Regions from separate parts of the Fictibacillus sp. 7GRE50 genome, predicted to be linked through region 1. Evidence: riboswitches for the same ligand, from Rfam matches in the RefSeq annotation. Region 1 holds a riboswitch; the other holds the start of a gene.
The links. Region 1 has a riboswitch for cyclic di-GMP ahead of IHV12_RS04785 (S1C family serine protease). Riboswitches for the same ligand answer to the same signal wherever they lie in the genome.
Positions count from the first base shown of each region.

Region 2: another riboswitch for cyclic di-GMP. It lies ahead of IHV12_RS14825 (GGDEF domain-containing protein); the one in region 1 lies ahead of IHV12_RS04785 (S1C family serine protease).

Region 1 covers NZ_JACZDW010000001.1:985,504-995,923, reverse strand. The annotation lists gene IHV12_RS04800 (helix-turn-helix domain-containing protein) at 151-963, opposite strand; gene IHV12_RS04795 (FAD-dependent oxidoreductase) at 1,145-3,397, shown strand; gene IHV12_RS04790 (alpha/beta hydrolase) at 4,251-5,525, shown strand; gene IHV12_RS04785 (S1C family serine protease) at 5,570-6,871, opposite strand; cyclic di-GMP riboswitch class I at 6,955-7,040, opposite strand; gene IHV12_RS04780 (ribulokinase) at 7,258-8,895, shown strand; gene IHV12_RS04775 (alcohol dehydrogenase catalytic domain-containing protein) at 9,202-10,305, shown strand.
Region 2 covers NZ_JACZDW010000003.1:714,500-724,919, reverse strand. The annotation lists gene IHV12_RS14860 (GNAT family N-acetyltransferase) at 1-42, shown strand, start outside; gene IHV12_RS14855 (MDR family MFS transporter) at 626-2,242, opposite strand; gene IHV12_RS14850 (MarR family winged helix-turn-helix transcriptional regulator) at 2,313-2,750, opposite strand; gene IHV12_RS14845 (N-acetylmuramoyl-L-alanine amidase) at 3,025-3,681, shown strand; gene IHV12_RS14840 (hypothetical protein) at 3,839-4,048, shown strand; gene IHV12_RS14835 (hypothetical protein) at 4,065-4,424, shown strand; gene IHV12_RS14830 (serine/threonine protein kinase) at 4,532-5,185, shown strand; cyclic di-GMP riboswitch class I at 5,264-5,352, shown strand; gene IHV12_RS14825 (GGDEF domain-containing protein) at 5,538-6,488, shown strand; gene IHV12_RS14820 (GGDEF domain-containing protein) at 6,557-7,630, shown strand; gene addB (helicase-exonuclease AddAB subunit AddB) at 7,842-10,420, shown strand, end outside.

The DNA of each region.
Region 1 (10,420 bases):
TCTGAAATTTAAGGTTAAAAATGTACAACCTCCTAACGTGATATGAAGTTTATGATATTCGTGTTTGTTTTTGTTTATATGTGTTCATAATAAAGAGTTATTTAATTATTTGTCAACATAAACAAGCAAAAAAGTGCGAGGTTAATCATTCTAAACGATGTTTTGAACTCTATATTCAGAAGGACTCATTCCCATAACTCCTCTGAATACACGACTAAGATAGAATCCATTCTCATAGCCGCATCGTTCAGCGATTTGTTCTAATGTTAAATTAGTGTCGATGAGAAGGCGAGCTACTTTTAGAATGCGTAACCTTTTTACAAACTCGGACGGTTTCATGTGAAATTCACGTTGGAATCGGCGGGAAAATTGTACAGGACTCAAACCCACTAAATCAGAGAGCTCACGTAAATTAAATTTTGAATAGGCATTATTCAACAACCATTCATAAGCTTCATTCATTAAAGGATCTCCAGAATAAGTGTGATACAGATATTCATTAGGATGCATTTCTTTATCCCATTCATTACAGAGCATCTGCCAAATATCATTGAGCATATGTTGCTGCTGTATAAACTCTTTCGGATCATTCGTTAAATGATAGTTGTGTAGGTAATTAATATCTGAGTCTAATCGTAATCGGTCTGAAAGTGTAGTTTTAAAGCGAGGTAACACAAACTGATTCAACTTTAAATCTTCGTCTACATCAAAGCTAATAAAATGTAGTGCGATGGGTGTTCCAATTTTTCGACGAAACGTAATTCCTGGTGGACAAACTAGTATATCACCGGGTTCAACTGTTCCAACCTCTTCCTCGATTTGATAATCGAAGCTCCCACTATCGATCATGAACAAAATCCAAGAATCATAGATATCTTCATTCATTACGAAATTTTCCTTGCGTTCAAAATAGGTATACGATAACAGTTTTAACGAACATACCCATAAATATCTTTTATCCAAATTCAGACCACCTCTTTTGAGTAAGTGAAATAAAATATATGTGCAATGTTACATTAGTGCATGTTATAAGTCTAGTAGCAAATTTATAATGAAATAAATTAAACTAACTGTTGAATAAAGGAAATTAAGAACGATTTGTTTTGGAATAAGGTAACCAATAAGCGGACAAAGGAGCTCTTATATGAAACTAGAAACAGTTCAATCAGATATCACTATTGTAGGGGGAGGATTAGCTGGAGTTTCTGCAGCAATCTCAGCAGCGAGACTCGGAAAAAAGGTAGCGCTCGTACAGAACAGACCTGTGCTGGGGGGGAACTCTAGTAGTGAAATACGTGTTTGGGTGTTAGGCGCGACTGGTCTGGGAGTTAATCGTTATGCTCGTGAAACAGGAATTATTGGTGAGATGTTAACGGAGAATCAATTCTTAAATCCCGATGGAAACCCATACTATTGGGATCTTGTAGTACTAGAAGCGGTAAGGAGAGAACCGAATATTCACCTTTTCCTGAACACAAATGTGTATGAAGTTGAGGCAGACGGAGATGAAAACGATAGGCAAATCCGTTCTGTTACTGGTTTTATGATGGGATCAGAACGCAAGCTTCGTTTTGAAAGTCCTATGTTTTTAGATTGCTCAGGTGACGGGTTCGTTGGGTTTCTTGCGGGTGCAAAATATCGTATCGGACGCGAAGCGTATGATGAGTTTCAAGAAGAATGGGCGCCAGAGAAATCCGATAATATCACGCTTGGCAGTACGATGTTTTTCTATACAAAGGATGCAGGCCATCCGGTAAAATTTGTTGCCCCAAGTTTTGCTCAAGATATAACGAAGACGGCAATTCCGATGAAACGTGTCTTTAAAGCGGGTGACAATGGTTGTTACTATTGGTGGATCGAGTGGGGCGGAGAAGCCCACCTAGACACACTTTATGATAATGAACATATTCGTGATGAACTGTGGTCTGTTATTTATGGAATCTGGGATTATATCAAAAATTCAGGGGAGTTCGATGCAGAAAACATGACCCTAGAATGGGTGGGGAGTGTTCCAGGGAAGCGGGAATATCGCCGTTTTATTGGAGACTATATCTTAACGCAGAACGACCTTTTAACTCAGAAACAATTCGATGATAATATCGGATTCGGAGGCTGGTCCATCGATCTACATCCACCTGAAGGTATGTATGCAAGCGAGTATATCTCTAAATTATTCTGCACAGATGGGAATTTCCAAATTCCGTTTAGAAGTTTGTATTCTAAAAATGTCAGTAACCTGATGTTTGCTGGTCGAAACATTAGCGCGACCCATGTTGCTTTTGGCGCAACTCGGGTTATGGCAACGTGTTCTGTAATGGGTGAGGCAGCAGGTGCAGGTGCAGCCTTAGCGGTTGATAAAGGGGTTACTCCTAGAGATGTTTATGAAAATCACATGACTGAACTACAACAAAAACTACTGTGGAACGATGCGGCCATGATCGGTGTAACCTACGAGGGTGACTTGACTGAAGGTGCTACGGTTGAAGCGTCTAGTCAACTAACGAACTTATCTTTACCTTTATCCAAACAAACCATGCAACTAACAAACGATGTTGCGTTTATTGTTCCAGCCAACCCTAAAATTACGAAGGTTGATCTTTTAGTCGATGCTAAAGAGGATACCGAAATTAAAGTGGAGTTATGGGACACGGGGCGTCTAGAAAATTATATTTCAGGTGAGCAACATGCTAGTGATACAGTTCATGTTTCAAGAGGAGAAAAGAATTGGGTGACTGCTGAACTTCCTTGGACACCTGATTCACCTCAAAATGCCTTTATCGTTATACGTGAAAATGATGCTGTTTCTATCCATCAATCATCAGAACCACAAACAGGTACACTAGGTTTTGTGCGAGAAAAATCAGCAAATATCTCAAGGTTGCTTCAAGCTATTGATAATAATCAGTTGATTGTACAATGGAGCCAAAAACCTATTGGTCGTGATCATTTCTGTATCCGTTTACACGATGAAACGAATGCTTATATGCCAGAGCAAGTCGTTAATGGATATCTACGCCCTTATGGTGGTCCAAATATGTGGTCCTCATCTGAAATGCAAGATGGGAAGGAAGAATGGTTAGAAGTAAAGTTACCTGAAACAAGAACAATTTCTGAAATACAGCTAATCTTCAATAATGATGTAAATGAGGATTTAAATAATCTGCATGATAAACGAACACCTTTTGAAGCGTTTCCTGAACTAGTGAAAGACTACAGAATTGAAGCGCTAGAGAAAGAGAATAACGAGTGGAAGGAACTCATTGTAGAGAAAGACAATCATACACGAAGAAAGCAATATCAGTTGAGTGAGCCAATTAGTACCGATGCTGTACGATTAGTGATTGAATCGACGAATGGCTCCCGTTTTGCAGAAGTTGTGGCAATACGTTTAAAATAATAAAATAAATACTTCTTGAAGGGCTTAGATAAAATTTTATCTAAGCTTTTATTTGAGTTTCTACTATTATATAGTTACTCGTAGTTAGCTTGTTATTCTGTGCGATTATTTTTATTTCTTCTCCGCAATACTACTTCTAAAATCTATCTTTTCATTTGTTTTAACAAATAGGAGCATTATTTTTTGAACATCATTAAACAAATGTTTAATATTACAAATAAAGGATATTTATAAGTACAACTAGAAAGGAGAATGTCAATGTTCTTCAAGCACAATGAAAAGATCAAGCGGAGGAATGTTAATATTGCTTGCTGGTGTACCTTTACCGTATGGGCAGTGTTGCTGTTAATTAATTCGTACTTTGAATTTTTTCTAGATAGAGAGCTTATTACGCATTCATTTACTATTTTAATTGTTGGACTAGTCGTGTTTTTTGTAGTTGAAGCGTTCTTAAATATCTATGATAGAAAGTCGGAAAGATCCCGAAACTTTTGAGAAAGGGGTTATATCCATGCTAAACATATTCATTCTCTTAGCGTTTATAATCGCAATGGGTTATAACACCTATGTCAAAACGACTTTTTCCCTTGTGGTTGTGTTGGTTATTGCAGCTATTGGGATTATATATAGAATTTATAGCGCGAAGAATAAAAATATAAATAGCTAAAGAAATCTCTGGAAACAGGGATTTTTTTAATGAAGCAATAATTTCGGCTAAAAAAACGTAAGGATATTATACCCAGAATCACTTCTTTCACGTAAAGCCCTTAGCCTCATTGTAAATGCAACTCATGACCTGTAATCTTATTCTTATATAAGGAAAATTAAGGTAAGTAGAAGAGGAGGCCATACCATGTTTCGGATTTTACTTAAGTGTTTACTTGTATTTCTATTCATTATTCCCCTTTATCCAAGTGGACAAGCTCATGCACAAGTGGAGCTTATTTCCGACACTCCCCTAAGTGAGAGGCTTCACGACATTACACTTCATAGTCCGGCATTAGGTAAACAGACATCACTGCGAGTCATTTTGCCTAAAGGATATGAGGAATCAGAGCAAACATACCCTGTTCTTTACTTGCTACATGGTTGCTGTGGTGACTACAAAGCATGGACGGCTCGAACGGATATTGAAAAGATAACAGAGGATCTACCGTTAATTGTAGTTATGCCTGATGCGGGGCGAGGTGCGAGTTATTCGGATTGGTATAACGGAGGTGCCTATGGACCACCACAGTGGGAGAAGTATCATATCGAAGAACTCATTCCTTGGGTGGAGCAACATTATCGTGCAAAAGGAACAAGAGAAGGACGAGCGATAGCAGGCTTGTCTATGGGTGGCTTTGGTGCGATGTCATACACAGCAAGGCATCCCGATCTTTTTGTAGCTGCAGCATCATTTTCAGGTGTACTTGATACGAATCTAGACCCTGAGTTTTTAGAGAAGACGATCTTTCAGAACCAGGAAAAAGTACCACCTGGAACCGTTTGGGGTGACAGAGAAACGAATGAGATCATTTGGAGAAGCCATAACCCTTGGGACCTAGCAGAAAACTTGGAAGGTGTAGATCTTGCCATACACACGGGAACAGGTGAAGCGGGCGGACCGTTGGATGGTGGTTTGGAATCTCCGGTTGAAGAGACTTGCTTTGTGATGTCAACGAGTCTTCATAATCGGTTAGATGAACTGAATATTTCACATGTGTGGGATAGTTATGGACCAGGTTCTCATACGTGGGGCTATTGGCAGCGCGATCTGCACCAAACGTTGCCTCGGTTCATGGATATCTTTAATAATCCCCCAGAAGCGCCGATTCCTTTTCAATATAAGTCGGCTGAATCATCCTTTTCTATCTACGGCTGGGATGTTACATTCGATCGAGATGAAATGGAGTTTGCTAGATTATCCGACGTGACGAAGAAAGGATTCAAACTTCAGGGTTCAGGAAAAGCAGATGTTCAAACAGCACCTTGGTTTAAGCCGAACGGAAAGTATCACGTGAAGATTAAAGGTGATCGAGGTGCTAAAGTTGTGAAGACACGGGCTGATGATGAGGGAAGATTGCGTGTTGAGTTGGATTTTAGTTCGAAACATGTAGGGGATACAGTGTCGGTTCGTATAAAATAAAAACAAACAGCGCTGCAGTTGCAGTGCTGTTTATTTGTAATGTTTTAATTAACCATTTCTCCACCTAATAATTTAAGTCTATCATCTTCCATTCCGACCACATAGCTCATCTGATAAACGGAAGTTTGTTCGGTTTCATTTACATATTCTTGTGCCTCTAACGTAATATCAACTTGATATGTGCCATCACCGTTATCGCTCACGTAAGAATTCGTAATCGTAGTATATATTGTTTGTGCATATCCTTCAGTAAATACTTCTAATGAAGGAGAAGAAGCTTTCCAGTTACCGCCAATCAGAACGTAAGCTAGCTCATATTCTCCAGCATTCACATAATTATAGTATTCTTCAACAGTGTATACCGCATCATCAGGTGTTACTTCGTAGGAAGACTCATATCCTTCATCGTAATCTTCATAATATTCATCTTCCTCGTATTCTTCATAAGGCTCTTCGCTGTATTCTTCATCCATACCGGTGTTCGTGTCAGAATCTGATCCATCCTCATAATATGCACCTTCATCGTTTTCATCCTCAGAAAGGTCTCCATCATACTCTGGTATTTCGTAATCAAAATCATGATCTTCTTCATATGGCTGAAGATTCATCGGGTTCTTTGACCATTCTGCTAACGTCGGCAATACGGCATACAACGGAATGCTAAATCCAATATTGTTTTCTTTAATGTATTTGACAGAGTTAATACCAAGCACCGATCCGTCTATGCCACTTACAATCGGTCCTCCACTATTACCCGGTGAAATAGGTGCTGTAATTTGATACATGTTCTCGTAGTAGTAGCGGTCTAATTGGAAGGAGCGATCTAGTCCACTGATGATTCCTACAGTTACCGTGTTTTGCAAACCGAGTGGACTGCCTAATGCTACAACATCGTCACCAGTTTCTGCTTTCTCTTTTTTTACCTTTAATGGAGTAGTATTTGCTAACTCTTGAACACGAATCAGAGCGATATCCGTATGTTCACTCCGCCCGATCACTTTACCTGTATACGTTTGTTGATCGCTCATGCGTATCGTTACGCTAACTTCATACCCTACTACATGGGCATTGGTAACAATATCTCCTTTGTTGTTATATAGAAACCCTGAGCCTTGGCCGTTGGATGTCTCAATTTGCACAACCTTGTCTTGAGTTGCTTTGATTATAGACTTTAAACTTGACTTTTCTTTTGCAGCCACTTCCTTTGTTATGGTAGTGGTTTTCACTTCAGTTACAGCAGGCTTTGCTTGATTCTGTGGAATCGTTGTAAATAGAAAGTAAGCTAGAGATAACCCGCAAATGAGGACAATAGTGACCAACGTCGAATGGAAGAGAATTTTTTTCATCGTATCTATTTCACCTTTCAAAATGTATGCCTATAAAAAATAAAAAACCTACAATCTAGCCGTAGGTTAAATGCGAATATACCTTTAGCTGCCCGGCTGTCGTAGTGTGAAGCACCTTAGACCCGTGGCTTTGCGTCCTTACTTTTCAATAAGTTTGCCTTTATATGGTTATCATACTTTTATCCTATCATATATGGAAAAAAATACAATATAGCATTAACTTTTCGTGACTATAGAACCATTACATGAATATCTTAAATCTTGTTAGTAAATTTTAATTGTTTATATTTGCACACTACCGAACTCATTTATGTTCATTTATGTTGAGAATTCCATACATATTCTATATGATTATGGAAAAGCGCTTACATAAGAGGTGAATAAAGATGTCCGGTTATTCTATTGGTATTGATTTTGGCACGGAGTCTGGACGAGTAATTGTGGTTGAGGTGAGTACTGGAACCATAAAAGCCATAAGTACCGTTCCCTACAAACACGGGGTAATGGTCGATGTTCTTCCAACAGACCAAAGTGTTCAGATTCCTCACGATTTTGCTCTGCAACATCCTCAAGATTATCTCGATGTGTTATACAATGGTATTCCTACTGCTATGAAAGAAGCTAACATCCATCCTCATGAATTGATTGGGGTTGGAATTGATTTTACTTCCTCAACATTTCTCTGTGTGAAAGAAAACCTAGATCCTTTATGTTCGCTAAAAGAATATGAAAATAATCCTCATGCTTGGGTAAAACTTTGGAAGCATCATGGGCCAAAAGAAGAAGCGCAAGCGTTGTTGGATAAAGCCTTATATGAAAAAAGTGAATGGCTGAGAAGGTATGGTTTCACAGTATCAACAGAATGGTTTATTCCAAAATGTCTTGAGACGATTAATCATGCACCTGATGTATATGAAGCTACCGATTATATGCTAGAAGCGGGAGATTGGATCGTTGCAAAACTGACTGGAGAAGTGGTGAGAAGCAATTGTTCTCTTGGATTTAAAGCCTTTTGGAGTGAGGAAGAAGGCTTTCCCAAAAAGTTCTTTGAAGAATTGAATCCTACTTTAGGGCAGATGGTACATACAAAGTTACAAGGAAAAGTAGGCAAAGTTGGCCAACGAGCGGGTGTCCTTACAGAAGAGGTGGCGAACTCATTAGGATTACCTAAAGGGTTACCTGTTGGAGTCTCAATCATTGATGCTCATTCTGCTCTCCTTGGTGTTGGTGCATCACGTTCTAATCAACTTACGATGGTAATGGGAACATCTACGTGTCATATGACGCTAAATGAAGAATTTATTCAAGTGCCTGGCATCTCAGGGGTGGTGAATGATGGCATCCTACCTGGTTTTTACGCCTATGAAGCGGGTCAATCGGCTGTTGGTGATCTCTTTGGATGGTATGTGAAACAAGCTCCATCTTCTTATGTGGAGGAAGCCAAGAAACAAAATCTATCTTTATTTACTTATCTGGAATCCTTAGCGATTCAAAAGGAACCAGGGGAAACTGGCTTGATAGCATTAGACTGGCATAATGGAAATCGATCCGTATTGTCCGATTCCAACTTAACTGGAACTTTAATTGGTCTTACGTTGCAAACAAAGCCAGAGGATATTTATCGGGCATACCTTGAAGCTACAGCGTTTGGATCAAAGATAATTATTGATAACTTCGAGTCATGGGGAATTGCGATTGACCGTGTATATGCTTGCGGCGGGCTGCCACAAAAGAACGAACTGCTCATGCAGATCTATGCCGATGTCCTTAACCGAGAGATTCATGTGTCTTCCACAGATCATGCTTCCGGAATTGGTGCGGCCATGTTAGGTGCTGCTGCAGGAGGATTGGAGTTAGAGGAAGTCGTACAATCTATGAAACAACCTTTTCTAAAGACTTACTATCCAAAGCCGAACCATGTTGAAAAATATGAGACTTTATTTGAACTGTACAAAGAGATTCATGACGAATTTGGCTACAAACGTCCTCATGTAATGAAACGGTTAAAGCAAATGACTGTATAGGGGTAATTGAGGTTTTTTTACAATAAACCTAAGGGCTGCTCCATTCCATTTAAACTGAAAGAAAGCTTCATAGATTCGTACTTGGAAATGATAAAAAATAGTAACCGATAATTCTTTTAGAGACCTTGAAGGGTGAAACTCCTTTCAAGGTATTTTTTATATCTACTTTTAGCTCAATTTTGCTTAAAATTCTTGACAGACAAACAACGTATGACTATTATTTACATTAACGAGCATAAATGAACTTTAACTGAGCGAAAACGAACAATAAATAACTACCGGTCTTCATACGAGGAGGAATGATTTGTGCAGGAACAGTCAATCCATTCAAGGACGTATCGTTTATTAGGTCCTTATCAGATGGAAGAGGTTACCGTTAATCGAACGATTAATGAAGGGGAAGTGGTTGTTGAACCGCTGATTGCAAGCATCTGTCATGCAGACTTACGTTATTTTATGGGGCACCGAAAGCCTGAAGTGCTTACTAAAAAACTTCCAATGGCCCTATTGCATGAGGGAATCGGAAGAGTAGTTGAAAGTAAATGTAACTCAGTAAGCGTTGGAGATCGTGTTGTGATCGTTCCTAATATTCCAGGGCATCTGCTTAAAAAAGGAGATCCTGAAGAGTGTAGTTCGTACTCGCAACAAGAGTTTATCGCCAATTATGGAGAGAAGAATGTATTCTTAGGAAGCGGCTATGACGGAATTGCTCAAAATCGGTTAGTTCTACCTGCAGAATGCGCCATCCCTATTCCAGACTCACTTCCTAATGAAATAGCCGTTCTTTCAGAGTTATGTACCGTGTCTTATCATGCACTTAGTCGCGTTAAGCAGAAGTTAGAATCCTCTCCAAACACGACGGTAGCCGTTTTTGGAGATGGTCCAGTCGGCTATTTGACCGCGGCTCTGATTCACCATGTGTATGATCTTGGCCCTGAGCGTTTGACGGTGTTTGGTGCAATCGATGAGAAGCTGAAACAGTTCACGTTTGCTTCAAGAAAGCTAGTCCAAAACTATGATTTTAAATCTTCTAAAAAGGTAGATATCATTGTAGAGTGCACGGGTGGAGCTTTTAGTGAGCATGCCATCAACCAAGGAATTGATCTTGCCGCACGCGGGGGAACAATCATTTTAATGGGTGTTTCAGAGGATCGAGTTCCGATCAATACAAGAGATGTTCTTGAAAAAGGGCTCTCGCTTTATGGCAGCAGCCGTAGCTCGAGTGCGGATTATCATGCAGTAATGAGAGCGATGGAGAACATAGAGTACCAAAAGACACTCCAAGCGATCCTGCCGAAAAGAAATACACCGATCCACAATCTGTCGGATTTTCAAACGGCGATGAAATCGGCATCCGAACATAGACATTGGGAGAAAATTATTTTAGATTTTGACTGGTCGGCATCTTAAATAACATTCAAGCTTTTCTTCAATCGAAGGAAAGCTTTTTTATTAAATACACACAAAAAAACATAAATTTCATGTAAACTAACAGAAACAAACAATTAGTGTATGTAAGGGGAGA
Region 2 (10,420 bases), on a different contig from region 1:
CAAACAACAGAAACCCAAAAAAACCAAGAAGTAGTGAAATAACTTTCAAATCTTTTTCTCCTCTGACAATTGAATGAAGTGAAGATGCGTAACTCTCGGCTAGGACGTTGAGGGCAGCCCGAAGAATGATGTGTCCAATAGCGAAAAAAAAGACGGCAGAATCAACTCTAGCGATTCTGCCGTCTTTCTCTTTGGCACTTTTCTAAAAGATTGTTGCTTTAAACTCTTTGTCACCTTTGATAATTGATTGAAGTGGAAGGTGTGTGCCTACCACCTGAGATACTCCATGCAAGGCATGCGACGAGGAAGTTTACTACGAAGCATCACTTGTAGACGCAGGAGCAAGGAACTTCTTAAGCCGGGCAGCTTGAAAAGTGGAAGTGGCTCGTTCAGCCCCGACAAGCAAAAGTTGAATGGGCAATGAAGGCGCACTTTGCCTTCTTGACCGTTAAACTTTTGACCTCGAGGGGCTAGCCACTGCAACTAGACAGCTGAGACACTTAAGAGTGAAACGTGCGAATGTGGCTCAGCGTCTGCCCCGTGGAAAGCGAGGAGCCTGGAACGGAAATCAACACTTCCAAAAGCAACAAAGTTTACGAAAACAGCCTTTTCTTTCTTTTGTTAACTAACCAAGCTTCCGTTCTTCGGCTTGTTCACTTGAGGCATTCTTTTCTTCATTTGAAGTTCTTAGTGGTATTTCTCTTAAGAAGAAGAAGGTTAATATGAATGCAGTGCCAATAACGATTGCGCCGGTTAAGAAAACACCGTTTAATGCATAACTTAAAGACTCACGCAAAATACCAAGTACTTGTTTAATCATATTTAATGATTCCGGAGGTAAAGCATTAAATTTTTCTAAAACAGCTTCTTGGTTCAGCAGCACTTGAGGATTTGCAAGCTCTTTAATCTGCTCGCTCATCTCAGGTGTAACACTGGGAGAAGAGGCGACTAACTTTTGGGACTCTTTGTTAAAGTGATCGGCTAGAGAGTTATTCATAACACTTCCCATGATTGAAACACCAATCGTACCACCCAGCTGTCTGAACAGCTGAACAGAAGAGGTCGCAACACCTAAATATTTATGTTGAATTGCGTTCTGCACAGTTAAGGTGAAGATGGGAAACGCGATTCCAAGTCCTGAACCTACGAGGATCATATTCATGATTGCTGTCGTATTAGTCGTTTGAGTATCCATAAAATGCATGCTTGTCATACCACTGACCATGATGAACAATCCAAGCATAGCCAATTTCTTGTACTTGCCTGTCTTAGTTATAATCTGCCCACTTATCGTGCTTCCTGCAACCATTGCAAGTGTTAATGGCATCATTACAAACCCGGATTTAGTAGCAGATGTTCCCATCACTCCTTGTATAAAGAAAGGCATATACATGATGGACCCAAACATGCCTGCTCCTAAAAAGAATCCGATTATATTAGAAACGGTGAACACTTTATTTTTGAACATATCAAGTGGTAGAACAGGACTTGATACACGCTTTTCTGTTAGCACAAACAAAAAGAAAGCTACGATCGTTACAGTGAAAAGTCCGATGATCTCTGGAGATACCCAATCGTATTCATTTCCTGCCCAGGTGAATGAAAGGAGAAGAGGAACCATTGTTAATGTTAGTAGCAGAGAACCTGTGTAATCAATAGATTCTTTCTCTTTTCTTTGTACAGAAGGAAATAAAAAGTAGATAGCAGCAAAAGCGACGAGGCCAAAGGGAAGAAAGATCCAGAATACCCAGTGCCAATGAAAGTGATCAACGATGTATCCGCCTAATGTAGGACCAAATACGCTAGCTAAACCGAAAACACTGCTCATTATCCCTTGCCATCTGCCGCGTTCGCGAGGTGGAAATAGATCCCCAACTGCTGTGAAAGCCGTTGACATGATCATACCGCCACCAAAGCCTTGAACACCTCTGTATAAGATGAGCTCAAGGATGCTTCCAGATATGCCGCATAAAAGCGAACCTGCCGTAAACACTCCAATCCCTAAAAGGATAAATGGCTTTCTTCCGTAAATGTCTGATAATTTTCCAACTAAAATAGCAGTGATACTTGAAGTGAGCATGAAAATCGTGAAAACCCAGCTGTAGTATTCTATTCCTCCAAGATCAGCAATGATTTTTGGTAAGGACGTACCAACAATTGTTTGGTTTAACGCAGCAAAAAGCATAGCAGACATGATGGAAAGCATGATAATAACTTTCCGCCGCATTTCAAGATGTTCCATGCATCATCCTCCTATTCATGTTGTAAATAATTCACAATGTGAATTATTTGTTAAAAAGAAAACTGCTTCATTAATCAAGCAGTTTTGTTGAAGATTCTATCATTTGTTTTATGTCTCCATCTGTTAAAGCAGCAAACTTTTTTTCTAGGTAGTTATTTTTAATGTTATCCATTTTTCGTGCAATTTCTCTACCATCTTCAGTAATTTCCAAATAGACGATCCGACGGTCTGAATCTGATCGTACACGCTGAATATAATTCTTTCCAACAAGCCGATCCGTAACCGCGGTAATATGGCTTGATGAAACTTTTAATTCGTTAGCGATTTCGGAAGCCATCAGAGGACTTTGAATAAATAAAGTCTGAAGAACAGCAAACTCATTGCTTGGGATATAATCTGAGTACACTTCGTTCAAACCTTTTCTTAACGTACGAAAAAGTCTACGTAAACTCATTTCCAATTCGCGCTCTAAATCATTTCTTAATGGGGTTTGTTCTCTATTTTCCATTTTAACACCCTTGCTTTTTGTTTCTTCTTCTACTAGTATATGATAATTTATATTTAATAAGAAAGAAAGCAAAAGGTTTGGGGAGACACGGATTATGAAAAATTCAACATTATTTTTTGTGCTTTTAGGCTTTGGATTTTTGATCGGAGCAGCTTACTGGGTTTGGGCGATCACAACACAATCACAACCAGGTGGAATGTAAAAAAATGAGCCTTAATGGCTCTTTTTTTGTATAAACAAACACTTCTAATTTAAATAAATGGGAGGTGTTGGTATGAAAGTAAAGTATCAGATTACAACTAAACATATTAATAAAGAATGGAAGCAGCGTCCAGGAGGTAACCGTATACCACGCTATGCGGTTGCGCACGATACTGGTAACCCTAACTCTACGGCTCAACAGAACTACGAATATTTCAACAGCAGACAACTAGAGGCTTCTGCACACGTAATCATAGATGATAAACAGATATTGATGATCATTCCATTGCAAGAAAAAGCTTGGCACGTTCGCTCTAACGTATCGGATGCTAATGAATGGGCGATTGGGGTAGAGTTATGCTATGGACCTTCCATAGATTTTAACAAAGCTTACAGCCGTTATGTATGGTTTTTTGCGTATTTATGTGAGATGTACCAATGGGACCCTGCGCGGGACATAAAAGGGCACTTTCAGCTAGACCCAAAAAGAAGGACAGATCCTTTAAACTGTTTTCATCAATATGATAAAACATTTCCATTTTTCATTGAGGATGTTAAGTATGAGCTAAAAAAATTTGTTGTTAACCAGAACGAGTTTAAAGAACTTGTCACTGCAGAAGAAAAGCTCTATAAGGTGCAGATTGGGGCATTCACATCTAGAGAGAATGCCGAAAACCTTTCTCGAAAAGCTAAATCTGCAGGATTTGCTGTTCATATTGATTACTCCTAGAAACAATCAATGCGAAAACAGCCTCGAGAGTAGTTGATTTTCATTCCAGGTAATAGTAAATAAGACAAAAATACTTGCCTCTTAAGTAAGGCAGGTATTTTTTTCTAGTATAAAAAGAACGTTTGTTCGCATATAATATAAAAAAGGAGGTTGCTTCATGACTAACTTATTAATGAGATGCATTCAAGAACGGGTTGGAATAGAAATGATCTACCTCTCGCAAAAAGGTGATATCTCGCACCGTTTTGTAATTCCATACTCTTTCGACGGTCATACAATAAAGGGATACTGCTCGGCAAAAAAGCAGATTCGAAGTTTTCACATAAGAAACATATTATCCGTACATTCACGTTTTTTGTCTTCTTGAGATTGGGGGGATTGTCGTGCAATATGGAAGCGAAGAAGAGCGTTCGCTTATTGAAAAATTTGTGATGTATCCGATTTTACTTACAGTGTTTAATCGCGATCTGCAGATTATTTGCGGCTCTCCATTTAAATTGAGACAGCCATACGTTGCATTAGTAGAACAAATTATGAATCAAATCAGCAAAGATCTATTTGATGTACGAATTGAATTGAGAAAAAGAAGAATTAAAGTTATGGATGCACGCCGTGAGGAAGATATTACAGAATATGAAATCTTTATTAGGGGTTATCGTGAAATTATGAGGTTTCCAAACATTCATCTAAAAAACAAAGCAGAAACACTTATGCTTTCTTATCTACAAGTGACCGTAGAATAATGGATAAAGCATGCCAGTTTCATTTTCGATAACATCTGTATACAATGAACGTATTGCAGAAACATAAGATGATGATAATAGGATTAGAATTTGAATTGAGGAACCTTATGGAACACTTTATCCAGCTAGCTAGACAATTGAACAGAGAAATAATGATTGAAAGCCGCAGCCCATTTGATCCGGTATGTCCGGTGAATACACCACACCCTTGGCAGATGCTGGGCTGTGGGAACTATGCAGCTGTGTTTTCACATCCTGATCATCCAGCATATGTAGTTAAGATTTACGGCAGGGATGAGCATGGATTATTAGAGGAAAAAAAGGTTTATGATCGACTAGGAACACACCCTGGATTTTCTGTTTGTTATTATTCCGAACAACGTTTTTTAATCTTAAAACGTATTGAAGGAATGACTCTGTACGACTGTGTGCATAAAGGTGTAAAAATTCCTGAAAATGTGATTTATGACATCGATGAAGCAGTGAGGCATGCAAAAGACAAAGGATTGTTTCCTAACGATGTACATGGAAAAAATGTCATGATATCCAATAATAGAGGAATTATTGTAGACGTATCTGATTTTAGCCGATACGAAACTTGCAGGAAATGGAAAGATTTAAGGAAAGCTTATTTTACATTTTACAAGAAAACGCTGTATTACTTTCCAATAAAGATTCCTTATATTGTTTTGAATGGAGTAAGGATTGGGTATAGGTACTATAGAAAGTTAAAAATATCCAAAAAACAAAGCCTAAAATAATAGGATTAAAGAACTATTAAAATCATTGGCACAAATTACCTTAGTAGGATATAATAACTATAAATCAATAAAAACCTTTGTTATTAAGGGCAAACCAGTTGAAAAGCTGGGACGCAAAGCTATGGGCCTAAAGTATGGTGAACATGCAATGGCAGCCGGTTGCCAAAGGGAAACGGACTCGTGTTTAGACACAAGCGTTTCTATGAAGCTTTATTCTCATATTTTGTAGTTTCTCTGCAGGAATAATGTGTTCATAGAGGTTAAAAGTATCTAAAACATAAATTGAAGCCATTCCCTTTATTAGGTGATGGCTTTTTGTATGTAATTTTTGAGGGATTTGAGGGGTTGTAGAATGGAAAACTTCCAACTAGACTTACGCGCACTCAAAAAAAACTTGTTACCAGAATTTATGAAGTCTATTCCAGCCATGATACATACACACAAAGAACATCTAAGAAAAAATGAAGACTTTCATACGTTTCTAAACGGTTTTGTTGAGCAATACGAGAAGATACTAGAGAAATTTTTACGCGGGATTGTGCATGCAGTGTTTTTAGAAGAAGAACGATTCAAATCCTTTTTAAAACAAGGAGAGCAGAAAGCGTTTCGATCAGGTATTCATTTTTTAAGGCATCAACGAATTCCTCATCAAGCACTTGCGTGTTTTACAACGAGTATTAGTGAATCCGTTTTATTTGAAGTGAAAAAAGCAACGTCCAACGAGCCGTTAGTTATACAACTATTTATGTTAGATCGCTGGAACCGGATTTCTCACCATGCTGTTACAGGGTTTCTAAGCGGTTTCTCTTCTCAACAGTTTAAAGATCTTAAGGAGATTAGCATTCGTGATCCATTAACAAATCTGTATAATCGTCGCTACTTTTATGATTGTTTAGAAAAGGAGCTAGAAAAGGCAAATAGACTTAAGCTTCCTCTTACACTTGTCATGTTTGATATCAATAACTTTAAATTAATCAATGACGAGCTAGGGCATCACGCGGGTGACGAGATACTTCAGCAGATCGCAGAACTTTCAAAGCGACTAAAATTGTTCTCTGGATTTAGATTCGGTGGAGATGAATTTGTTTTTCTCTTACCAGGAATTACTGAAGATGAAGCATACATCTTAACTGAAAAACTAGAAAGTCAGCTTATCGTTTGGAATGAATCCATCTCATTGGCATATGGTGCAATAGAATTACTTGCAGATGCATGTGAAAACATAGACTATTACCTGCAGCTTGCTGATGAGCGTATGTACACGAACAAAAGAGCTAGAAGTGAGAATAAATCACTGATTTGATCATGTAAAATAATGGGCCTTTCTGCTATGTTTTTCGCAGATCGTATAACGTAAAGGAAGTTGAATGCATGAAAGATTCATTTACGATTACGGAACACCGTTCTGAAACCATATCATCTTTGTTACGGTGGTTCTTTTTAATTCTTTGCATACCTGTTTTTTATTATCAACCTATATCAAGCGTTTTGAATTATGAAACGGAAACTTTTCCGATCCTTTTTATAATCGGCATTATATATATGACATCCACACAAATTGTATTACACCGATTGCCAGAGACGTCACTGTACTACCGTGTTTTTACAAGAGGTGGAATTGTTTTTGATTGTCTTGCTTATGCATGGTTGATGCAGCTTACTGGTGGAGCTGATAGTGCGTTTGTTGCTGTTGGTTACCTAATCGTTATCCATGCTGCTCTGTATTGGAGGTTAAAGGGCGCTTTTATAGTAGGAACAGTGAGTTTTACCATTCTCTGTTACTTTTTTATAAGAGATAGTGGGTATATGAACACGCTCTCTTCCTTTGAATTTTTAATGAAGAGCATCTTCTTATGGTTGATCGCTTTTTACGGCGGTGTGATTGCCTCAAAAGAAAGACAATATTATTTCGAGAAGAATATGTATCAGCTTCAATCTGAACAAGACTATTTAACAGGTTTGCTGAATCATCGGAAATTTCAAGAGGACGTATTGGAAAAAACAAAACAGAATAAACCTTTTACACTTGTATTATGTGATATTGATCGGTTTAAAATGTTTAACGATCAGCACGGCCATTTAATTGGTGATGAGGTGCTCAAGCTTGTAGGTGCAACGTTTAAACGTTTCATTTCTTTAAAAGAAGGAGAAGCTTATCGTTACGGTGGAGAAGAGTTCGCCTGGATTCTCCATACTACATGCAGAACAGAAGTGAAAAATACGATTGAAACGATCAATAAGCATTTAGAAACCTTTCCATATATATCAGGTGATAATGAGTTACCTGTTACACTTAGTTATGGCATTGCGAGTTATGTAGAAGGTGAGAAGCCTTCGCAAATGATTCATAGAGCTGATGTGCTGCTATACGAGGCAAAGGCGGCAGGAAGAAATACGTTAAAATTGGATACGGTCACAATGGAGGAAAATCAGCTATCAATATAGCGGTTTTCCTTTTTTATGTTTTTCGTTCCTTGGTGCACTCTCGTCTACCCGAAATGATGGTATCTGCCTTTTACAAATATTATTCGTTTACGTAACTATCCTATAACTACCAGGAGGATGTGCTTCTTTTTAAAGGTCGTAGCCTTTGATGTCATAGTAGATTATGAGATAATGAAGTTAGAATTCAAGTGCGGAACAGGGGATGAACATAATGAGTTTGCAATTTATTTTGGGACGATCCGGCAGCGGAAAGTCCCACTCTGTATTTAAGGAGATCCAAAGAGAACTTACAGAACGTCCTTCAGGAAATCCGATCATCTATCTTGTACCAGATCAGATGACCTTTCAATCGGAGTATAAGCTTGCATCAACGCCAGAATTATCCGGAATGATGCGTGCGCAAGTCTTTAGTTTTTCAAGGCTTGCTTGGCGTATTCTTGGTGAGACCGGTGGTTTGACAAGAATGCACATCACATCTACTGGAATAAGAATGATGCTTCGGAAAATCGTCGAGCATAAAAAAGAAGATCTTAAAATCTTTCGAAAAGCCTCTGAACAAAGTGGTTTTTACGAATTACTTGAGTTGATGACTACAGAACTTAAACGATATTGTGTTAGTGCAGAAGATCTTTCGTGGAATGCTGAAACACTGCTTTCTCTCGGTCAAAAAGAAAATAATAAAAAAGTGCTTCAGGATAAATTATCAGATCTGAGTGTCATTTCGAGCTCCTTGGATGAGGCACTGATTGGGAAGTATGTAGATTCAGAAGATTATTTACGTTTGCTTCAAGCAAAGATTCCTTTATCCGAGAGCATTAAAGAAAGTGAAATTTACATAGATGGATTTCATTCGTTTACTCCACAAGAACTTGAAGTTATAGCGGGATTACTGGCACACGCCAAAAAAGTGACCATTGCACTCACTGTCGATGAATCTTTTACTATGGAGTCAGAACCTCATGAGCTAGATTTGTTTTATATGACGAAAAAGACGGCTCAGACGCTAACAGCACAGGCCAAAGAACTTGGTGTATTCGTTGAGGAACCAATCTATCTTCATGAAAAGCCTAAGTATAATTCAAGTGCTATCGCTCATATCGAAGAGCAGTATGATCGAAGGCCGGCCATACCATCTTCCAAACATGAAGGTGTTGGAGTAGCGGCAGCTGTAAATGTTCGGTCTGAAGTTGAAGGAGCGGCAAGGAAAATCGCAGAACTCGTTCGTGACCACGGATATAGGTATCGCGATATCGCAGTTACAGTCCGAAATGCTGGTAGTTATCAAACACTGATTGAAACGGTATTTACAGATTATGAGATACCTGTTTTTCTTGATCAAAAAAAATCTATGCTTCACCATCCACTGATTGAGCTTATACGTTCTTCACTAGATATTGTCTTAAAGAATTGGCGCTATGAAGCCGTTTTTCGAGCTGTTAAAACAGATATGCTCTATCCGCTTGATGAGATAAGAAAAACGACTTCTGAGATGAGACGTTGTATGGATGAACTTGAAAATTATGTGTTAGCACTTGGTATTCAAGGCAGAAGGTGGACAGATCCTAAACCTTGGAAGTATAAAAGATTTAGAGGATTCGAAGCAGAAGATTTTGGAAAGACAACTCGTGATGATGAAAAAGAACAGCTGATCAACGATATGCGGGACATGATTGTATCTCCTTTGAGTCGTTTATCTAAAAACCTATCAAACAGCAAAAGTATCATCCAATATTGTAAAAGTCTTTATCAGTATCTTGAGGATTTAAATGTACCGATGAAACTTGAACGATTGAGAATTCATGCGGAATCAGCAGGAAAACTAAGAGCAGCATCTGAACATGGTCAAGTTTGGAATGCGTTGTTAGGTCTTCTTGATGAGATGGTAGAGTTGACCGGTGAGGAAGAACTTTCAAAAGAAACGTGGATGCAGATGCTTGATACAGGGCTTGAAAGCCTTAAGTTTGCTCTTGTTCCTCCTTCTCTCGATCAAGTATTAGTAGGAACAATGGAAAGATCTCGTTTTACGGATGTAAAAGTAAATTTTGTTCTCGGCGTAAACGATGGAATCATTCCGTTAAAACCTAAGGACGATGGATTGCTTTCAGAAGATGAAAGAGAGGCTTTGGATCGAAACGGTGTGGTGCTAGCACCGACGGCACGCAGAAAGCTGCTTGATGAACAGTTTATGATCTATTTGGCTTTAACGAATGCTAGTGATCATCTGTTTGTTTCATATGCCCTAGCAGACGAGGAAGGGAAAACGATGCAGCCTTCTATGGTCATACAGCGATTGCATGATCTTTTCCCTGATTTAAAGGAAGAACTATATCAAAATGAACCAGCTTTACAAAACGATTTGGATTTTGTGCAGCATCCAATAAAGAGTGTATCTTTTTTAAGTACGCAGCTCAGAGAATGGAAAAAAGGTTATCCGATCTCTTCTGTTTGGTGGGATGTATACAATTGGGTGGTCAGAGACAAGGATTGTAATTTCTATGCAAAGCGAGCTCTGTCTTCTCTCTTCTATTTTAATAGAGAAGCACCTCTCAGTTCATCTGTATCAAGAGATCTTTATGGTGATAAGATTTTAACAAGCATCTCGAGAATGGAGCTTTTCCAATCATGTCCATTCTCTCAGTTCATGTCGTATGGTCTGAAGCTTAAAGAACGGCAAATGTACAAACTTGAAGCTCCAGATATCGGACAGCTTTTTCATGCTGCGTTAAAACAGATGAATGATTCGCTTCAGCAAAGAAGCGTAGCCTGGAGTGATCTTTCAAAAGGGGATTG